DNA from 2 places in the Streptomyces sp. NBC_00984 genome. Region 1 is predicted to be linked to the other one. Evidence: riboswitches for the same ligand, from Rfam matches in the RefSeq annotation. Region 1 holds a riboswitch; the other holds the start of a gene.

The links. Region 1 has a riboswitch for glycine ahead of gcvT (glycine cleavage system aminomethyltransferase GcvT). Riboswitches for the same ligand answer to the same signal wherever they lie in the genome.
Region 2: linked by a shared signal. The riboswitch ahead of gcvP (aminomethyl-transferring glycine dehydrogenase) and the one ahead of gcvT (glycine cleavage system aminomethyltransferase GcvT) in region 1 are both predicted to bind glycine.

Annotation. Positions count from the first base shown of each region.
Region 1 covers NZ_CP108734.1:2,786,868-2,796,616, reverse strand. The annotation lists gene OG520_RS12035 (L-serine ammonia-lyase) at 1-711, opposite strand, end outside; gene glyA (serine hydroxymethyltransferase) at 864-2,123, opposite strand; gene gcvH (glycine cleavage system protein GcvH) at 2,144-2,521, opposite strand; gene gcvT (glycine cleavage system aminomethyltransferase GcvT) at 2,614-3,741, opposite strand; glycine riboswitch at 3,882-3,979, opposite strand; gene OG520_RS12015 (AAA family ATPase) at 4,139-4,831, shown strand; gene OG520_RS12010 (enhanced serine sensitivity protein SseB) at 4,902-5,672, shown strand; gene OG520_RS12005 (enhanced serine sensitivity protein SseB C-terminal domain-containing protein) at 5,852-6,631, shown strand; gene OG520_RS12000 (ABC transporter permease) at 7,070-8,074, shown strand; gene OG520_RS11995 (ABC transporter substrate-binding protein) at 8,170-9,749, shown strand, end outside.
Region 2 covers NZ_CP108734.1:7,534,873-7,544,621, forward strand. The annotation lists gene OG520_RS33705 (MerR family transcriptional regulator) at 165-782, shown strand; gene OG520_RS33710 (DNA polymerase IV) at 840-2,300, shown strand; gene OG520_RS33715 (PRC-barrel domain-containing protein) at 2,225-2,593, opposite strand; glycine riboswitch at 2,707-2,803, shown strand; gene gcvP (aminomethyl-transferring glycine dehydrogenase) at 2,998-5,883, shown strand; gene OG520_RS33725 (DUF5999 family protein) at 5,971-6,177, opposite strand; gene OG520_RS33730 (hypothetical protein) at 6,498-7,091, opposite strand; gene OG520_RS33735 (glutamate-cysteine ligase family protein) at 7,573-9,078, shown strand; gene OG520_RS33740 (substrate-binding and VWA domain-containing protein) at 9,220-9,749, opposite strand, start outside.

The DNA.
Region 1 (9,749 bases):
ACCGCCGGGCAGGATGCCCTCGCGGGACATGCCGCGCGAGACGCAGGCCTGCATGACCCGCCAGATGTCCAGCAGACCCGAGCGGATCTCGTCCTCGGTGCGCCAGGCCCGCTCGTTCTCCAGCATCAGCGAGGAGATGGACAGGCCGGTGTCCTTCGAGAGCCGCAGCAGTTCGTCGCCGGTGCGGAAGGGGTACTTCAGCACGGTGTCGTCGAGCACGATCCGGTCCTCGCCCACCGCGTCCTCGTCCACGACGAAGCCGCCGCCGACCGAGTAGTACGTCTTCTCCAGGAGAAGGGTGCCCTCGCGGTCGAAGGCGAAGATCGTCATGCCGTTGGCGTGGTACGGGAGGGCCTTGCGGCGGTGCAGGATCAGCTGCTCGTCGGCGTCGAAGTCGATCTCGTGCATGCCGAGGAGGTTGATCCGGCCCGTGGTGCGGATCTGCTCCACCCGCTCGTCGGCGGACTCCACGTCGACGGTGCGGGGCGATTCGCCCTCCAGGCCGAGCAGGACGGCCTTGGGAGTGCCGTGGCCGTGACCGGTCGCCCCGAGCGAGCCGTACAGCTCGGCGCGTATCGAGACGGTGTGGGCGATCAGGCCCTCGTTCTTCAGCCGGCGCGCGAACATGCGGGCGGCGCGCATCGGGCCGACCGTATGGGAGCTGGACGGGCCGATGCCGATCGAGAACAGGTCGAAGACCGAGATGGCCACGGAGGACTCCTCAAGGGTTGGTAGACGCCGTCGTCTGCCGGGTGGTGCGGGACGGACCGGTGGGTACGAAGAGCGCGGGGCAAGGGCGGGGGCACCGTGCTCACTCTTCAGTGTGCGCGGTGCCCCCACCCGGCGTGCAAACTGCGGGTGACCTACTTGAGGCCGGGGTACAGCGGGAACTTGTCGGCCAGCGCGACGACGCGGGCCTTCAGCGCGTCCGCGTCGTAGGACGGCTTGAGCGCGGCGGCGATGATCTCCGCGACCTCGGTGAAGTCCTCGGTCTGGAAACCGCGGGTCGCCAGGGCCGGCGTACCGATCCGCAGACCCGAGGTGACCATCGGCGGCCGCGGGTCGTTCGGGATGGCGTTCCGGTTGACCGTGATGCCCAGCTCGTGCAGCCGGTCCTCGGCCTGCTGGCCGTCCAGCTCGGAGTTGCGCAGGTCGACGAGGACCAGGTGGACGTCCGTACCGCCGGACAGCACGGAGACACCGACCTCGGTGACGTCCGGCTGGACCAGGCGCTCGGCGAGGATGCGGGCGCCGTCCAGGGTGCGCTGCTGGCGCTCCTTGAACTCCTCGGTCGCCGCGACCTTGAACGAGACCGCCTTGGCCGCGATCACGTGCTCCAGCGGACCGCCCTGCTGGCCCGGGAAGACCGCCGAGTTGATCTTCTTGGCGAGCTCCTGCGTCGACAGGATGACGCCACCGCGCGGACCGCCGAGGGTCTTGTGCGTGGTGGTCGTGACGACGTGGGCGTGCGGCACCGGGTTGGGGTGCAGACCCGCGGCCACCAGACCGGCGAAGTGCGCCATGTCGACCATCAGGTACGCGCCGACCTCGTCCGCGATGCGGCGGAAGGCGGCGAAGTCCAGCTGACGCGGGTACGCGGACCAGCCGGCGACGATCAGCTTCGGCTTGGACTCCTTGGCCAGACGCTCGACCTCGGCCATGTCCACGACGCCGGTCTCGTCGACGTGGTACGGGACCACGTTGTAGAGCTTGCCGGAGAAGTTGATCTTCATGCCGTGGGTCAGGTGACCGCCGTGGGCGAGGCTCAGGCCCATGATCGTGTCGCCCGGCTTGAGCAGCGCGAACATCGCGGCGGCGTTGGCCTGCGCACCGGAGTGCGGCTGGACGTTCGCGGCCTCGGCGCCGAACAGCGCCTTGATGCGGTCGATGGCGATCTGCTCGACGACGTCGACGTGCTCGCAGCCGCCGTAGTAGCGGCGGCCGGGGTAGCCCTCGGCGTACTTGTTGGTGAGGACGGAGCCCTGGGCCTCCATGACCGCGACCGGAGCGAAGTTCTCCGAGGCGATCATTTCGAGGGTGGACTGCTGGCGGTGGAGCTCGGCGTCGACAGCGGCGGCGACGTCCGGGTCCAGCTCGTGGAGGGAGGAGTTGAGAAGCGACATCAGGTGGTCCCTTTGGGTCTTTAGTTGCCGGAGAACTCGGTGTACTCGTCGGCGGAGAGCAGGTCCTTCGGCTCCTCCGCCATACGTACCTTGAACAGCCAGCCGCCCTCGAAGGGAGCGGAGTTCACCAGCGACGGGTCGTCCACGACGTCCTGGTTCGACTCGGTGACCTCGCCGGTCACCGGGGAGTACAGGTCGCTCACCGACTTGGTCGACTCCAGCTCGCCACAGGTCTCGCCCGCGGTCACCGTGTCACCGACCTCGGGGAGCTGGGCGTAGACGACGTCGCCGAGCGCGTTGGCCGCGTACTCGGTGATGCCGATCGTGGCCACACCGTCCTCGACGGCCGACAGCCACTCGTGCTCCTTGCTGTAACGCAGCTGCTGGGGGTTGCTCATGACCTGAATTCTCCTGTACGCGGGGGAGTGCTGATGAACGGTGGTCTTACGGTGTGAGACGCGACTGCGTCACTTCTTCGGGAGCGCCGACGTCACTTCTGGCGCTTGTAGAACGGCAGCGCCACGACCTCGTACGGCTCGTGGGTGCCCCGGATGTCCACTCCGACGCCCGCGGTGCCGGGCGTGGCGTGCGCGGCGTCCACGTACGCCATGGCGATTGGCTTGCCCAGGGTGGGCGACGGGGCGCCCGAGGTGACCTCGCCGATGACCTCGGCGCCGGTCCCGCCCGCGGCGACGACGGAGAAGCCGGCGCGGGGCACCCGGCGGCCCTCGGCGACCAGCCCGACCAGCTTGCGCGGCGGGGCGGTCTCGGCACGCTCGGCGGCGGCCTCAAGGGCCTTGCGGCCGACGAAGTCGCCCTCCTTCTCGAACTTCACGACCCGGCCGAGACCGGCGTCGAACGGAGTCAGTGCCGTGGTCAGCTCGTGTCCGTACAGCGGCATGCCCGCCTCCAGGCGCAGCGTGTCGCGGCAGGAGAGCCCGCACGGGATCAGGCCGCGGGAGGCGCCCGCCTCGGTCAGCGCCTTCCACAGCTGCTCGGCGTGGACGGGGGCGACGAACAGCTCGAAGCCGTCCTCGCCGGTGTAGCCGGTACGGGCGATCAGCGCGGGGACCCCGGCGACCGTGCCGGGCAGTCCGGCGTAGTACTTGAGGCCGTCCAGGTCGGCATCGGTGACGGCGGCGAGGATCGCGGGGGACTCGGGGCCCTGGACGGCGAGCAGCGCGTACGCGTCGCGGTCGTCGCGGACCTCGGCGTCGAAGCCCTCGGCCCGCGCGGTCAGCGCGTCCAGCACGATCTGGGCGTTGCCCGCGTTGGCGACGACCATGTACTCCGTCTCGCCGAGCCGGTAGACGATCAGGTCGTCCAGGATGCCGCCGTCCTCGGCGCAGATCATCGTGTAGCGCGCGCGGCCCACGGAGACGGTGCCGATGTTGCCGACCAGCGCGAAGTTCAGGAGCGCCACGGCCCCGGGGCCGGTGACGGTGATCTCGCCCATGTGCGAGAGGTCGAAGAGGCCGGCCTTCGTGCGCACGGCGTTGTGCTCGTCGCGCTCACTGGCGTAGCGCAGCGGCATGTCCCAGCCCGCGAAGTCGGTCATCGTGGCGCCCAGCGAGCGATGCAGGGCATCGAGGGCGGTGAGGCGGGGGGCGGTGCTCATGGATATGGCTCCCAGGGCATGACGACGAGGACGATCCCTCCCCATCTGTCATCGGAACCTGAGAGGTTCGCCGAGAGCCCCGGAAGGGTTCGGCTTGCACCTTGGGTGGAGCCGCGCAGCGGCCCGCTTTTCAGATCTGCCTCATCCGCGCGGTACGGGGCCTGAGAGATTCAAGGGAGGAACTTGCTCCTTCGGCGCCCGGCACTTGCAGTGACCGGAACTCTCCCGCGCGGATTCGAACGGCCTTTATGCAGTTGGCCGGGTCATCATCGCACGCATCGCGCCGGAGTGGGGCCTCGGTCCCCCACCGGAAATCAGCGGCGTGGACGGTTGTGCCGCATTACCTTTTCTTTACACTTCAGGGGCATGCGTGGGGTGAGCCGACAGGGGGAGCGCGATGACGTTGCAGCGGTACGCGACGACCGCGGGGGTCGCGCACGGCGCGATGCCCGCACAGCCGGGGGCCCCGGCGAGGGAGGCGTCCGGCGCGCACGCGCCCGTCGTGCGGGATCTCCGGGAGCGGTCCGGGCGCAGCCCGCGCGGCCTGCGCTTCGCGGCCGGTGACGTGGTGGTGGTCTCCGGGCTGCCCGGCAGCGGCAAGTCGACGCTCATCCGGCGGGCGGTGACGACGGCGCACGCCATCGACTCCCAGGACACCCGTGACCGCTGGGCGCGGGCCGTGCCCCGCTTACTTCCCTACGCCCTCTACCGCCCGCTCGTCCGCGCCGCCCACTACTGGGGGCTGTGGCGGGTGCTGCGTTCCGGGGAGTCCGTCGTCGTCCACGACTGCGGAACACAGGCCTGGGTGCGCGGCTGGCTGGCCCGTGGCGCGCGGCGCCGGGGCCGGGTCCTGCACCTCGTCCTGCTCGACGTCACGCCGCAGACGGCCAGGGAGGGCCAGCGCGAGCGCGGACGCGGTGTATCGGGATACGCCTTCGCCCGGCACCGCAGGGCGGTGGGCAGGCTGCTGAGGGCGACCGAGACGGGCCTGCTGCCGCCCGGCTGCGCCTCGGCGGTGCTGCTGGACCGGGAGGCGGCGGGGAGGCTCGGCCGGATCACCTTCGCGGACGGGCGGCTCGGGGCCGGGTAGCCGGGGCCGGGGCAGCCGTCGGGGCGGGCGTTAACCTTCTGCCGGAAAGCTTGGGCGAGAAGGGGAAGCAGTGGACGTTCCGGCACAGGTCCAGTCCCATCCGCAGGGCGGATGGCCGGCCAATGAGCTCGAAGAAGTGCTGATGGCCTCGGTGGGCATCCCGGAGGCGGGCGGACGGCTCGTCGAGGTGCTCGGACGCAGCCATGTCTGGGTGCCCCTGCCCAATGGCGGCGGACCCGACTCGGCGGACCTGGACCTGCCGACGATGGAGATCGAGGGCGCTCCGTACGTCCCCGTGTTCAGCTCCGAACAGCAGTTCCTGACCTGCGTCGGCACCCAGATGTCCTTCACCGTCGCGCCCGCCCGCGAATTCGCCCGCGGGCTGCCGCCGCAGCTCGGCATGGCCGTGAACCCGGGCGGCGCGGTCGGGATGCCGCTGCCGCCCCCCGCCGTGGCCGAGCTCTGCCGGGCCGGACGCACCCCGCTGGACGGGCCGGCCAGCGGCGGCAGGGTCCGGCTGTACGAACCGGACTGGAGGGAGGAGCCCGTCGACTTCCTCGCCGCGGCGGCCGGTGAGTTCGAGGAGAGCGGTGTCGTGCTCTCCGCCCGCCGGGCGCTGGCCAGCATCGAGGGCGGCGACCCCGTCCTCTTCATCGGCGTCGAGTTCTCCACCTGGGAAGGCGCGGGGCGCAATGCCCCGATGGACGCCCTCGGCCGTGCTCTGGGCCGGGTCGAGGTGCCCTGGGTGGTCAATCTCGTCCTGCTCGATGTGGCACAGGACCCGGTCGGCGACTGGATGCGGGAGAAGATCCAGCCGTTCTACCGGCGGGCGGGCCAGTAGACCCCGGCGCGGTGCCCGCGGCGGGCACCGGCGTGGAGCACCGCTTCGACCCATGGCGTCAAGTCGGTGTCAGGACCGGCGCATAAGCTGGTTTCATGGCTGGTGCCTCGGCATCATGCCGCACCCGTGTGCCCGGGAGTGGCCGGCCGACACAGTGGATCGAAGAGGGGCGGGACCAGGTGAGTGCGTCAGGCACCGCGGCGGCCGGGCAGGTCGAGCACATGCTGCGCCAAGTGACGCCCGGACGCTACGACGCGTACGAGGCGCTGCTGCAGGCCCTCGTGAACGGCCGGATCTGGATGCTCCTCTGGCACGGCCAGGCGGGCTCGCCCGACGCCCAGTACGGAAACATGGAGGTCGACGGCCTCGGCTACGCCCCCTGTGTGACCTCCGCCCAGGAGCTCTCCGCCAGCGGCTGGAACCGCGCCCATGAGCTGGTCGGCGGCCTGGAGATCGCCCGCGCCCTCTTCCCCGACCGCTGGGGCATCTGGCTCAACCCGCACGCCCCGGGCGGCGGCGTCGGCATCCCCTGGCTGGACCTGCGCCGGATCGCATCCGGTCTCGACCGGATGCCCGCGGGCCCGCTCCGGCTCACCGAGCCGGCCATCGAGATCCCGCAGTTCTACGCCCTGCTCACGCAGAACGCCCACCGCACCCCGGCCATCCGCTCGCTGCGCCGCGCCTGGGTGCAGCCCGCGCTCGGGGTCCCGTACCTCACCATCGGTCTCGACCTCTACGACACGAGCCCGCCCTCGGTGGACGCGGCGCGCGCGATGATGCAGCAGTCGATCTCCGCCGTCCCGGACGGGCTGCCCGTCTCCACCGTCGCGATGTCCGACGAGTACGACCCGGTCGCGATGTGGCTGCGCGCCAACGCCCGCCCGTTCTACGACCGCGAGGCGCATGCCCCGGCGGCCCCCGTCGCGGGCTACGGCTACCCGCCGCAGGGCGCGTACTGACCCTTCCGGGGCTGTTCGCCCCCCGGCGTCCGGAATGCGGGAGTGCGTTCCGGAATTCCGTAACGCGGCCATAAGTCATCAACTACCCGAATGTCGACGCGCGTTCACCTTCCCCGTGCCATAACTGGCCGCCCATGTCCGAGATTTACGTGCTGGGCATGTCTGGTGGTGAAAGCGTCGCTAATCTGCGCGCGTGCCCCCTTCCTCCTCAACTGACCTGTGTTCGGGGGGCGTTCACTTCCGTCCGGATAACGGAACACCCAGGGCCGCATCACGGTTAGGCATCCATTCGCCTGTCGGTATGGCTACCTGTAGTGACGGCAATGAAGACTCCCGCAGCAAGGGCGTCTTGCCGCCTCTGCGTACGACTGACTGATCGCGCCGCCACAGCGGCCAGTTCGGCCCGGCCACCGCCGGTTGAGAGGGGTCCTTGCCACGATGACGGCACCACTGCACGAGCCGACCACGGAAGCGGATCCGGTCGCGGCCGGCGGTCCCGCAGTCGACTCCGGGGTGAAGAAGGTCGAGGGGCGCTCCCTCAAGCAGATCGCCTGGAACCGCCTCAAGCAGGACAAGGTCGCTCTGGCGGGTGGCATCGTTGTCCTCGTCCTGGTCGTGGTGGCGGTGTTCGCGCCACTCATCGTCGGCCTGCTGGGGCATCCGCCGAACGATTTCCACCAGGACAAGCTCGACCCGCTGACCAATCTCCCCACGGGCAGCCTCGGCGGCGTGAGCGGCGACTACCTCTTCGGCGTCGAGCCCAACAAGGGGCGCGACATCTTCAGCCGGATCGTCTACGGTGCCCGGATCTCGCTGCTCGTGGCCTTCCTGGCGGCCCTGGTCGCCGTCGCCCTCGGCACCCTCTTCGGGATCATCGCCGGATACTTCGGCGGCTGGGTGGACGCGGTGATCAGCCGGGTCATGGACGTGCTGCTGTCCTTCCCGCAGCTCCTCTTCATCATCTCCCTGGTCTCGGTCCTGCCCGACGATCTGCTCGGCCTGACCGGCAGCGGCGTACGCATCGCCGTACTCGTCGCCGTCATCGGCTTCTTCGGCTGGCCGTACGTCGGACGCATCGTCCGGGGCCAGACGCTCTCGCTGCGCGAGCGCGAGTACGTGGAGGCGGCGCGCAGCCTCGGCGGCGGACGGACGCACATCCTCTTCCGCGAGCTGCTGCCCAACCTGGTCGCGCCGATCACCGTCTACGCGACCCTCATGATCCCCACCAACATCCTCACCGAAGCGGCCCTCAGCTTCCTCGGTGCAGGTGTCCGGCCGCCCACCGCCTCCTGGGGCGGGATGCTGCGGGACGCGCTGGAAACGTACGAGCACGACCCGATGTTCATGGTCTTCCCCGGCGTGACGATCTTCATCACCGTGCTGGCCTTCAACCTCTTCGGGGACGGGCTGCGCGATGCCCTGGACCCCAAGGGGACCCGATAACCCACGACTTGCCCCTGCCGCATCGTCAGGTGGCTTTTCCCATGGTTCTCCGGCAAGCAACGGCCTGGGACCGCGATCTCGGAGGTTGCGAGAAAATGTCCACAGTTACCTCGAAACGACGGCTCACCGCTGGTGCGGCCCTCGTGGTCGCGGCGCTGATGACCACCTCGGCGTGCGGCGGCGGCGGCGACAGCGAAGGCGGCGGCAAGTCGAAGGGCGCCGGTTTCAACGCGGCGTTCAACAAGGTTGCCAACCCGTCCACCAAAAAGGGTGGAACGCTGAAGATGATCGGCAAGCAGGACCTCGACTCCGCCGACCCCCAGCGTGCCTACTACGGCATGGCCTGGGACTTCATGCGCTTCTACACCCGCCAGCTGGTCTCGTACGACACCAAGCCGGGTGCGGCCTCCACCAAGCTGGTCGGTGACCTGGCCACCGGCCCCGGTGAGATCACGGACGGCGGCAAGACCTACACGTACAAGCTGCGTGATGGTCTGACCTGGGAGGACGGCTCCAAGCTGACCTCCAAGGACGTCAAGTACGGCATCGAGCGCATCTGGGCGACGGACACCATCACCGGTGGCCCGCAGTACCTGAAGCAGACGCTGGACCCCAAGGGCGAGTACAAGGGCCCCTACAAGGACAAGTCCGCGGACAAGCTCGGTCTCAAGACGATCGAGACGCCCGACGACAACACCATCATCTTCAAGCTGCCCAAGCCCAACGGTGACTTCGAGCAGTTCCTCGCCATGCCGTCCGGCTCGCCCGTGAAGGCGGCGAAGGACACCGGGGCGAAGTACACCCAGCGCCCGTTCGCCGCCGGCCCGTACAAGTTCGAGACGTACAAGCCGGGCAAGAACATCGTGCTCGTCCGCAACGACAAGTGGCAGAAGGCCTCCGACCCGATCCGCGCCGCGCTCCCGGACAAGATCGAGGTGACGATCTCCGCCAACCTGGAGGAGAACGACAAGAAGCTGATGGAGGGCGACTACGACGTCGACCTCAACGGCACCGGCATGACCCAGTCCGGCCGCGTCACCGCCGTCCAGGACCACAAGGCCAGCGTCGACAACATGCTGACGTCCTTCGTCCGCTACGTCGCGCTCGTCCACACGGCGAAGCCGCTGGACGACGTCCACTGCCGCAAGGCCGTCTTCTACGCCACGGACTTCGCCGGTCTCCAGCAGACCCGCGGTGGCGAGATCGCCGGTGGCGAGATCGCCAACAGCACGCTGCCGACCTCCATCAAGGGCCACAGCGACTACGACCCGTACGGCGTCCTCGCCCGCAAGGGCAAGCCGGACGCGGCCAAGGCCAAGGACGAGCTGAAGCAGTGCGGCCACCCGACCGGCTTCTCCACCAAGCTCACCGCCCGTAACAACAACCCGGGCGAGGTCGACGCCGCCGAGGCGCTCCAGGAGCAGCTCGGCAAGGTCGGCATCAAGGTCGAGGTCGACCCGATCGACGGCGCCGAGGCGTCCAGCATCACCGGTTCGCCGTCCGTCGTGAAGAAGCGCGGCTACGGCATGACGATGAGCGGCTGGGGCCCGGACTTCCCGTCCGGCCAGGGCTTCGGTCAGCCGCTGTGGGACAGCCGGTTCCTCTCGGACACCGGTAACTACAACGAGTCGCAGCTCAAGGACCCGCAGATCGACAAGCTCTTCGACAACGCGAT
Region 2 (9,749 bases), 4.7 Mb from region 1:
TCTTCGGGGCCGCCGTCAGCGCATCCGGCAAGCCTTTCCCGCTCGTGAGTCACGGGAAACCACCCTCAGGGTGATTATCACTCGGCGTGCCGAGTGTGGCGATCGTTGACGCACCCCGAGTGACTGCCTACCTTCGAGATGGCAGGTCAAGGACGGAGGTCGGCGTGAGAAGCAGCGGCGACGGTACGGCAGCGGGTGGGCCGTATCCGCAGCAGGGGAGTACAGCCGACCACACCATCATGCAACCGGTTCAACCGGCGGCGGTGGCGGGGGACGGAGTGGCATCGGTCAACGACATCGGCTACCGCGGGCCGACCGCCTGCGCGGCTGCCGGGATCACCTACCGGCAGCTCGACTACTGGGCGCGCACGGGGCTGGTGGAGCCGAGCGTGCGTCCGGCGTACGGCTCCGGCACACAGCGGCTCTACAGCTTCCGGGACGTCGTCCTGCTGAAGATCGTGAAGCGCTTCCTGGACACGGGTGTGGCACTCCAGAACATCCGCACCACGGTTCAGCATCTGCGGGCCCGGGGATTCCAGGACCTCGAGCGGATGACGCTGATGAGCGACGGGGCGACGGTCTACGAGTGCTCCTCGCCCGACGAGGTCGTCAGCCTGCTCCAGGGCGGCCAGGGGGTCTTCGGTATCGCGGTGGGCGTGGTGTGGCAGGACGTGGACGCCGCCCTCTCACAGCTGCACGGCGAGCGGGTGGACACCGGCGAGACCCTCATCGGGAACAACCCCACCGATGAGCTCGCGCGGCGCCGCAACCGCGCCGGCTGACCCGGCCGACGGTTCGGGCGCGGCGATTGTCAGTGCCGTAGGGCAGCATCGATTGATGTGAGAGCCGCGCCCACCATCCTGCATCTGGACATGGATGCCTTCTACGCCTCTGCCGAGCAGGCGGCGAAGCCGAGCCTGCGCGGCAAGCCGGTCGTGGTCGGCGGACTCGGACCACGCGGAGTCGTCGCCACCGCCTCGTACGAGGCGCGACGCTTCGGGGTGCACTCGGCCATGCCCATGGCGCAGGCGCGGCGGCTGGCGCCCAACGCGGCCTATCTGGTGCCCCGCTTCCAGCTGTACCGGACGGTGAGCGACCAGGTGATGGAGCTGCTCGCGCGGCTCTCCCCACTGGTGGAGCCTCTCAGCCTGGACGAGGCCTTCGTCGACCTGGAGGCCGGCGGGACGGCCGACGACACGGCTTCGGCGCTGGAGATCGGCGAGCAGCTGCGTACGGCCATCAAGGCGGTCACCGGGCTCACCGGCTCGGTGGGGCTCGCCGGTTCCAAGATGCTGGCCAAGATCGCTTCGGAGGAGGCGAAACCGAACGGCCTGCTGCTCATGGAGCCGGGCACGGAGCGGGAGCTGCTCGCACCCATGTCGGTGCGGATTCTCCCCGGTGTCGGACCTGCGACGGCGGACCATCTGCGCCGTGCCGGGATGACCACGGTCGACGACCTGGTCGAGGCGGGAGAGGACGAGCTCGTACGCCTGCTGGGGAAGGCGCACGGCGGCTCGCTCCACCGGATGGCGTTCGGGTACGACGACCGGCCGGTGGTCGCGGAGCGGGACGCGAAATCGGTGTCGGTCGAGGACACCTTCGACGCCGACCTGCACGACCGGGTGCGGATCAGGACGGAGGTCGAGCGACTGGCCGGCCGCTGCGTCCAGCGGCTGCGGGGCGCGGGGCGGTCCGGGCGGACGGTGGTGCTGAAGGTGCGCCGGTACGAATTCTCGACGCTCACGCGGTCCGAGACGCTGCGAGGGCCCACGGACGACCCCACGGTGGTCCGTGAGGCCGCCGCGCGGCTCCTGGAGGCAGTGGACACCACCGGAGGCGTCCGGCTCCTCGGAGTGGGCGTGACGGGGCTTGCCGACTACACGCAGGAGGACCTCTTCGCCCAGGCCGCCGGTGAGCGGGCCGCGTCCGAGGATCCGGCTGCGGAGGCGACGCCGTCCGGGGACGACGGGGCCGAGCCGCCGGACGATCCCCGGGCGGAGGCCGAGGAGACCGCCGAGCAGCGCGCCGCCCGGCGCTGGCCCGCCGGACACGACGTACGCCATGACGCATACGGCCATGGCTGGGTGCAGGGCAGCGGCGTCGGCCGGGTGACCGTGCGGTTCGAGGAGCCCGAGTCGGCGCCCGGCCGGGTGCGTACGTTCCGGATCGACGACGCGGAACTCCGGCCGGCCGATCCGCTGCCGTTGGTGCGGGACCCGGTGGACTACTCGTCCTGGCCGGCCAGTCTGCCGAAGTCCCTGTCCGGGCCGGCCCCCTCGGGCGGGGAGTCCAGACCGTAGTGCCGGTAGAGCTGGAGCTCCTGTTCCGGTGAGAGATGGCGGCCGACGCCGAAGTCGGGCGCGTCCTTGATCAGCGCGCGGTCGAAGGGGATGCGGAGCGAATCCTCCACGAATTCGCTGGGTTCCAGCGGGACGAACGCGTCCCGGCTGAAGAGTCCGGTACGTACGGCCGCCCACTCGGGCACACCGGTCGCGTCGTCGAGGTACACCTCGTCCACGGTCCCGATCTTGGTGCCCTTGCGGTCGAACGCCTTGCGGCCGATCAGGCTGCGCGGATCGATGTCGGTCTGCACGGTCCCTCCCACTGGTCGCGGCTACTCCACAAGCACTACAAAAGGGCAGATCCGGGTGGTTGGCCACTCGAGAAATCAGCCATGAACCCCGCTGGTAGGCTGGTCATGGCTGCTGACCCCGTGCGGGAGAGTCCTCCGGAGTTGATCCGAAGGCGCCGAAGGAGCAAATCCTCCCCGGAATCTCTCAGGCCCCCGTACCGCACGGACGAGGTCACTCTGGAAAGCAGGGCGGGTTTCGTGCGGCCGAGTGCCGGTGCGATTCCTTTCCTCACCGACGGTGAAAACCGGTGTGCCACAGGGCGCGCCGGTGAAGCTCTCAGGTTGAGATGACAGAGGGGGAGGCCGTTCGGGCACCCGCGCCGTGGTGCCCCTCGCAGGTCGTGACAGACCAGGAGGCCTCCACCATGACCCCCCGTCGCACTCCGCTCTCCCAGCTGGAGCAGGGTATTCCGTTCGAGCAGCGCCATATCGGACCCGATGCCGAGGCGCAGTCGAAGATGCTCGCCCAGGTCGGTTACGGCTCGCTGGACGAGCTCACCGCGGCCGCCGTGCCCGACGTCATCAAGAGCACGGAGGCACTCGGGCTGCCGACCGCGCGTACCGAGGCCGAGGTCCTCGCGGAGCTGCGCGCCCTCGCGGACCGCAATCAGGTGCTGGCCCCGATGATCGGACTCGGCTACTACGGCACCTTCACCCCGCCGGTGATCCTGCGCAATGTCATGGAGAACCCCGCCTGGTACACGGCCTACACGCCGTATCAGCCGGAGATCTCGCAGGGCCGCCTGGAGGCGCTCCTCAACTTCCAGACGATGGTCGCCGAGCTGACCGGGCTGCCCACCTCCGGCGCCTCCCTGCTCGACGAGGGCACCGCGGCCGCCGAGGCCATGGCCCTCTCCCGGCGCGTCGGCAAGGTCAAGGACGGCGTCTTCCTCGTCGACACCGACACCCTGCCGCAGACGATCGCGGTCATCGAGACCCGCGCCGAGCCGACCGGTGTCGAGGTCGTCGTCGCCGACCTCTCCGACGGCATCCCGGCGGAGATCGCCGAGCGCGGTGTCTTCGGCGTCCTGGTGCAGTACCCGGGCGCGTCCGGGGCGGTGCGGAACATCGAACCCGTCATCGAGCAGGCCCACGAGCTGGGTGCGATCGTTACGGTCGCCGCCGACCTGCTGGCCCTGACCTTGCTCACCTCGCCCGGTGACCTGGGCGCGGACATCGCGGTCGGCACCACGCAGCGCTTCGGTGTGCCGATGGGCTTCGGCGGACCGCACGCCGGCTTCATGGCCGTACGCGAGAAGTTCGCCCGCAGCCTTCCCGGCCGTCTCGTCGGAGTCTCCGTCGACGCGGACGGCAACAAGGCCTACCGGCTGGCCCTGCAGACCCGCGAGCAGCACATCCGCCGCGAGAAGGCCACCAGCAACATTTGTACTGCCCAGGTGCTGCTCGCCGTCATGGCCGGAATGTACGCCGTCTACCACGGCCCGGACGGGCTGCGGACGATCGCCCGGCGCACCCACCGCTACGCGACGATCCTGGCCGAGGGCCTGCGCGCCTCCGGTATCGACGTCGTGACCGGTGCCCACTTCGACACCCTCACCGTGCGTGTCCCGGGGAAGGCCGCCGACGTTGTCGCGGATGCCCGCGAGCGCGGTGTCAACCTGCGGCTCGTCGACGCCGACCTGGTCTCCCTCGCCTGCGACGAGACCACCACGCGTACGCAGATCGCCGCCGTCTGGGCCGCCTTCGGCGCCGACGGGGACATTGAGGAGCTGGACGCCAGCGCCGCCGACGCGCTGCCCGAGGGGCTGCTGCGCACCGACGAGATCCTCACCCACCCGGTCTTCCACCAGCACCGTTCCGAGACCGCGATGCTGCGCTACCTGCGCAAGCTCGCCGACCGCGACTACGCGCTGGACCGCGGCATGATCCCGCTCGGCTCCTGCACCATGAAGCTGAACGCGACCACCGAGATGGAGTCGATCACCTGGCCCGAGTTCGGCGCGCTGCACCCCTTCGCCCCGGCCGAGCAGGCGCAGGGCTTCCTCACCCTCATCCGTGAGCTGGAGGAGCGCCTCGCCGAGGTCACCGGGTACGACGCGGTCTCCATCCAGCCGAACGCGGGCTCGCAGGGCGAGTTCGCGGGCCTGCTGGCCGTACGGGCGTACCACCGGGCCAACGGTGACGAGCAGCGCACCGTCTGCCTCATCCCGTCCTCCGCGCACGGCACCAACGCGGCCAGCGCCGTGATGGCCGGCATGAAGGTCGTCGTGGTCAAGACCGCCGACGACGGCGAGGTCCACATAGAGGACCTCCGCGCCAAGATCGAGAAGCACCGCGACGAGCTCGCTGTGCTCATGATCACGTACCCGTCGACGCACGGCGTGTTCGAGGAGCACGTCGCCGACATCTGCGCCGAGGTGCACGACGCCGGCGGTCAGGTGTACGTCGACGGCGCCAACCTCAACGCGCTGGTGGGCCTCGCCCGGCCGGGCCGGTTCGGTGGCGACGTCTCGCACCTGAACCTGCACAAGACCTTCTGCATCCCGCACGGCGGCGGCGGCCCCGGCGTCGGCCCGGTCGGGGTGCGCGCCCACCTCGCGCCGTACCTGCCGAACCACCCATTGCAGCCCTCGGCGGGTCCCGAGACCGGCATCGGACCGATCTCGGCCGCTCCGTGGGGCTCGGCCGGCATTCTCCCCATCTCCTGGGCGTACGTACGCCTGATGGGCGGGGAGGGCCTGAAGCGTGCGACGCAGGTCGCCGTGCTCGCGGCCAACTACATCGCCAAGCGTCTGGAACCGCACTACCCGATCCTGTACAACGGCCCGGCCGGTCTGGTCGCGCACGAGTGCATCGTGGACCTGCGGCCGATCTCCAAGGCGACCGGCGTCAGCGTCGACGACATCGCCAAGCGGCTGATCGACTACGGCTTCCACTCGCCGACCATGTCGTTCCCGGTCGCCGGGACGCTGATGATCGAGCCGACCGAGAGCGAGAACCTCGCGGAGCTCGACCGGTTCTGCGACACGATGATCGCCATTCGCGACGAGGTCGAGAAGGTGGCCTCCGGCGAGTGGAGCGCGGACGACAACCCGCTGCACAACGCTCCGCACACCGCGGCGATGCTGGGCGGGGAGTGGAAGCACGGATACAGCCGTGAGGTGGCGGTCTTCCCGGCCGGAGTCTCGGCCGCCGACAAGTACTGGCCGCCGGTGCGCCGGATCGACGGCGCCTTCGGCGACCGCAACCTCGTCTGCTCCTGCCCGCCGCTGGACGAGTACGACAACTGAGTCATGAGCGCCACCATGTGACGCGGACATGCGTCGGGGCCGGTTCGGAGAAGTCTCCGGGCCGGCCCCAGCTCTTACCGGCCGCGGTCAGGCGGCCTTCATCACCCGATCGGTCCCCAGGGGCCGGTGCGGAGCGATGATCTGACCGTCCGGGAGCAGCTCACCGGTGTCCTCGAAGAGCAGGACTCCGTTGCACAGCAGGCTCCAGCCCTGTTCCGGGTGGTGCGCCGTCAGGCGGGCGGCTTCCCGGTCGGCTGAGTCGGCGGTCGGGCATGGTGGCTGGTGCTGGCACATGGCTGGGTTCTTTCGCTGCGTTGTAGTGAATGTCCTGCGGCTGGATGAGGTGTTCATGGCCGCCCCCCCCGTATCGATCGGTCCGGTCCCAGTGTTGCCCCACGGGCGTCAATCCGCAGGTATTTCGCAGCAGCACTTCTCCCTACCCGGAGGACGCATCACCCGCGCGGACGGTTCACCGCAACTGCACTGTCCCTTCGGGTGGTTCGGGGTGGTCGTTCCGGGCTAGTCCGGAAGGGCGCGAAGTGCGCCCCTCCAGCACTGTGCCCCGCGACCGGGGACGGCGGCGGGGCACGGTGTGCTGATGCGGGGTCCGGTTCTCAGGCCGGGGAGCCGAGCAGGGGGCCGGGGCCGGGGGTGATGCGCAGCGTCATCACGCGGAGCAGATCGGCGACCCGGTGCGGGCGATGTGCCGCGATGCCCGGTGGGGCGGGAGCCAGCGGAACCAGAAGATCGGCGGGGGCGAGCGCCCCGGCGGAGGCGTCGGCCTCGACGTCGCCGTGCAGCCACAGCGCCAGCATGTAGAGCTCCGGGATGGACAGCAGCCGCGGCTGGTAGTGCGGTGTCACCGTCTCGGCCTGGCGCAGGGCGAGCTCGGTCGAGGCGATGTAGGGGCCCTCGAAGAAATGCGAGAAGGCCCAGCCGTCCGGGGTGAGCATGGTGTCCGCCGCGGCGACGGCCTGCTCCGTGCTGCGGATCAGGAATCGCCACCCGGCCAGCCGGGTCGCGGGAGCGAGCCCGTTCGGACCGATCCGCTCCAGTACGTGGACGGGGAGCGGGAGTTCGGGGCTCAGTGGCCCCTGGGCGGATCGGAGGGCGGGTGTGCGGGCTTCGCGGACCGCGGTGGGTGAACCGAGTGCCGCGAGAACGCTGCGCAGAGCGGGCGCGGGAGCCGGGGGAACATGCAGCGGCATAGTGGGTCGCCTCTCACTTCGGAGACACGGTGGTGCGTGGGCGGGTGCAGACGGCGCTGTCGGCATGCGGGGCCAGAGGAGGCCGGTGACTGGGCCGGTGCGTCAACTCTCTGCCTCGTCCGCGGAGTTTATACGACACGTGTTCACGCGGTGATTCCACTAGCCGTCGCAGGCATTGCCGACAAGGCGGTATCAAGACTTTATTATGCGGAGAATCTACTGATTCTGTGTCAACGGCGCAGCCGCCGCCTGGGATTTTTCCCCCGGCGCGGACGGCTGAAACGCGTCGGCGTTTTCACTCACGCCGGACGGGGAAACGTGTGCTGCACCATGCCCATGGAATGTGCCTCCGGCGGGCGCCCTCAGATTACTGGGTCCACGGCGTTCTCGGGGGCGTTATGGATCACGCGGCCTGGGCATTATCGATCGTGACGCGAGCGGCCTGGGCCGCGGGCCGCCCACTTGAGGGAGGGACGCTCCGATGGGGGAGAAGGTCGTGGCGGGCGCCTTTGACCTGTCCGGTCGGCAGGGGTACCGGAAGAAGCTCCACCAGTGCCTGGAGGGACTGGAGAGACTTCTTGCGGAGCGGAGGTTCGACCGGCCGCGCAACCTCATGGGCGTGGAGATCGAGCTGAATCTCGCGGGCGCCGACGGCATGCCGAAGATGATGAATGGGGAGGTCCTCCCGCGCATCGCGAGCCGTGATTTCCAGACCGAACTCGGGATGTTCAATTTGGAAGTGAACATAGTCCCGCACCGTCTGGACGGGCGCGTTTTCGATCAGTTGGCCGAAGAGCTCAGGACCGGGCTCGGATATGCCCACCGGAAGGCGGGCGAGGTCGATGCCGGGATCATGATGATCGGTATTCTGCCCACCCTGCGCCATGAGGATCTCGTTCTGGCGAACCTCTCGGACGCGGACCGCTACACACTGCTGAACGATCAAATGGTGGCCGCGCGCGGCGAGGATTTCTCCCTCGATATCCAGGGCGTGGAGCGATGGGTCTCCACCTCCGCCTCGATCACGCCCGAGGCCGCCTGCACCTCGGTCCAGTTCCATCTGCAGGTGACACCGGCGCGATTCGCGGCCGTGTGGAACGCGGCCCAGGCCGTCGCCGGTGTCCAGATCGCACTCGGTGCCAACTCGCCCTTCCTGTTCGGCAGGGAGCTCTGGCGGGAATCGCGGCCGCCGCTCTTCCAGCAGGCCACCGACACCCGGCCGCCCGAACTCCAGAACCAGGGGGTGCGGCCCAGGACCTGGTTCGGAGAGCGGTGGATCGACTCGGCGTACGAGCTCTTCGAGGAGAACCTGCGCTATTTCCCGCCGCTGCTCCCGATCTGCGACGAGGAGGAGCCGCTGCGGGTCCTCGACGAGGGCGGGGTGCCGCGGTTGCAGGAACTGGTGCTCCACAACGGAACGGTCTACCGCTGGAACCGGCCCGTGTACGGGCTGGCCGACGGTGTACCCCATCTGCGCGTGGAGAACCGGGTCCTGCCCGCCGGACCCACCGTCACCGATCTGATCGCCAACGCGGCGCTGTACTACGGGCTCGTGCGGTCGCTCGCGGAGGAGTCCCGTCCGGTGTGGACCAGGCTGCCGTTCGCCGCGGCGGCGGAGAACTTCGACACCGCCTGCCGGCTCGGCATCGACGCGGAGCTGATCTGGCCACGTCCCGGCCGTGCGGGCGGGCTGACCCGGGTGCCGGCCGTCAAGCTCGTACGGGACGAACTGCTGCCGCTGGCCGCCGCGGGGCTCGATGCCTGGAACATCGAGCCCGCGGACCGCGACCGCTATCTCGGGGTCATCGAGGAGCGCTGCAAGCGACGGGTGAACGGGGCCTCCTGGCAGGCGGACACCTACCACCGGGCACGGGAGGCCGGGCTCGACAGGCACGCGGCGCTGGCCGCGACCACCCGGCGGTACGCCGAACTGATGCACAGCGGGGAGCCCGTGCACACCTGGCCGACCGGTGCTCCCAAGCCGTGAGCCCGGCACGGCGGGCGCCGTTGCCCGGCGCTCGATCCGGCTCCGGCTCCAGTTCCGGCTCCGGTTCTCGTTGAGGTTTTCGTTCCCGCCGCGGTACGGCGTCGCTGCTTGCGGACGGTGCCGGTCCGGCCGCGTCCGGGGCTACTCCTGGGCGGCGTGGCCGCTCTGACCGGCTGTCATGATGGCCTGCAGGATCACCGTTTGGATCTCGGCCGGGTCGATGACCTGGTAGCCACCGCCGCCGGTCACCTTCGCTATCTCGTTCACCTCCTCGCGGTCGGCCTCGGGACCGACCGCGATGGCGAGCAGCGGCACCGGGCGCTCCGGATCGGCGATCCGCTTCAGTTCCGCGATCAACGCACTGCGGGAGATGGAGAGGTTGTCCTGGTTCGATCCGTCGGTGAGGATCACGACCGCGTTGAACTTGCCCTTCACATACGTCGCCTGGGCGTCCTTGTAGGCGGCCAGCATGGTGTCGTACAGACCGGTCGCGCCGCCCGGCACGGGCTTCAGCGCCGCGAAGGCCGCGGCGAGCTTCTCGCGGTGGGTGCCGCCGCCCTTCGCCGGATTGCCCAGTCGGGCGGTCGGCATCAGCCTGCGGTAGTCCTTGTCGCCGTCGAGCGTGGTGGCGAACTCCCAGAGCCCGATCTCGTCGTTCGGGGTGAACTGGT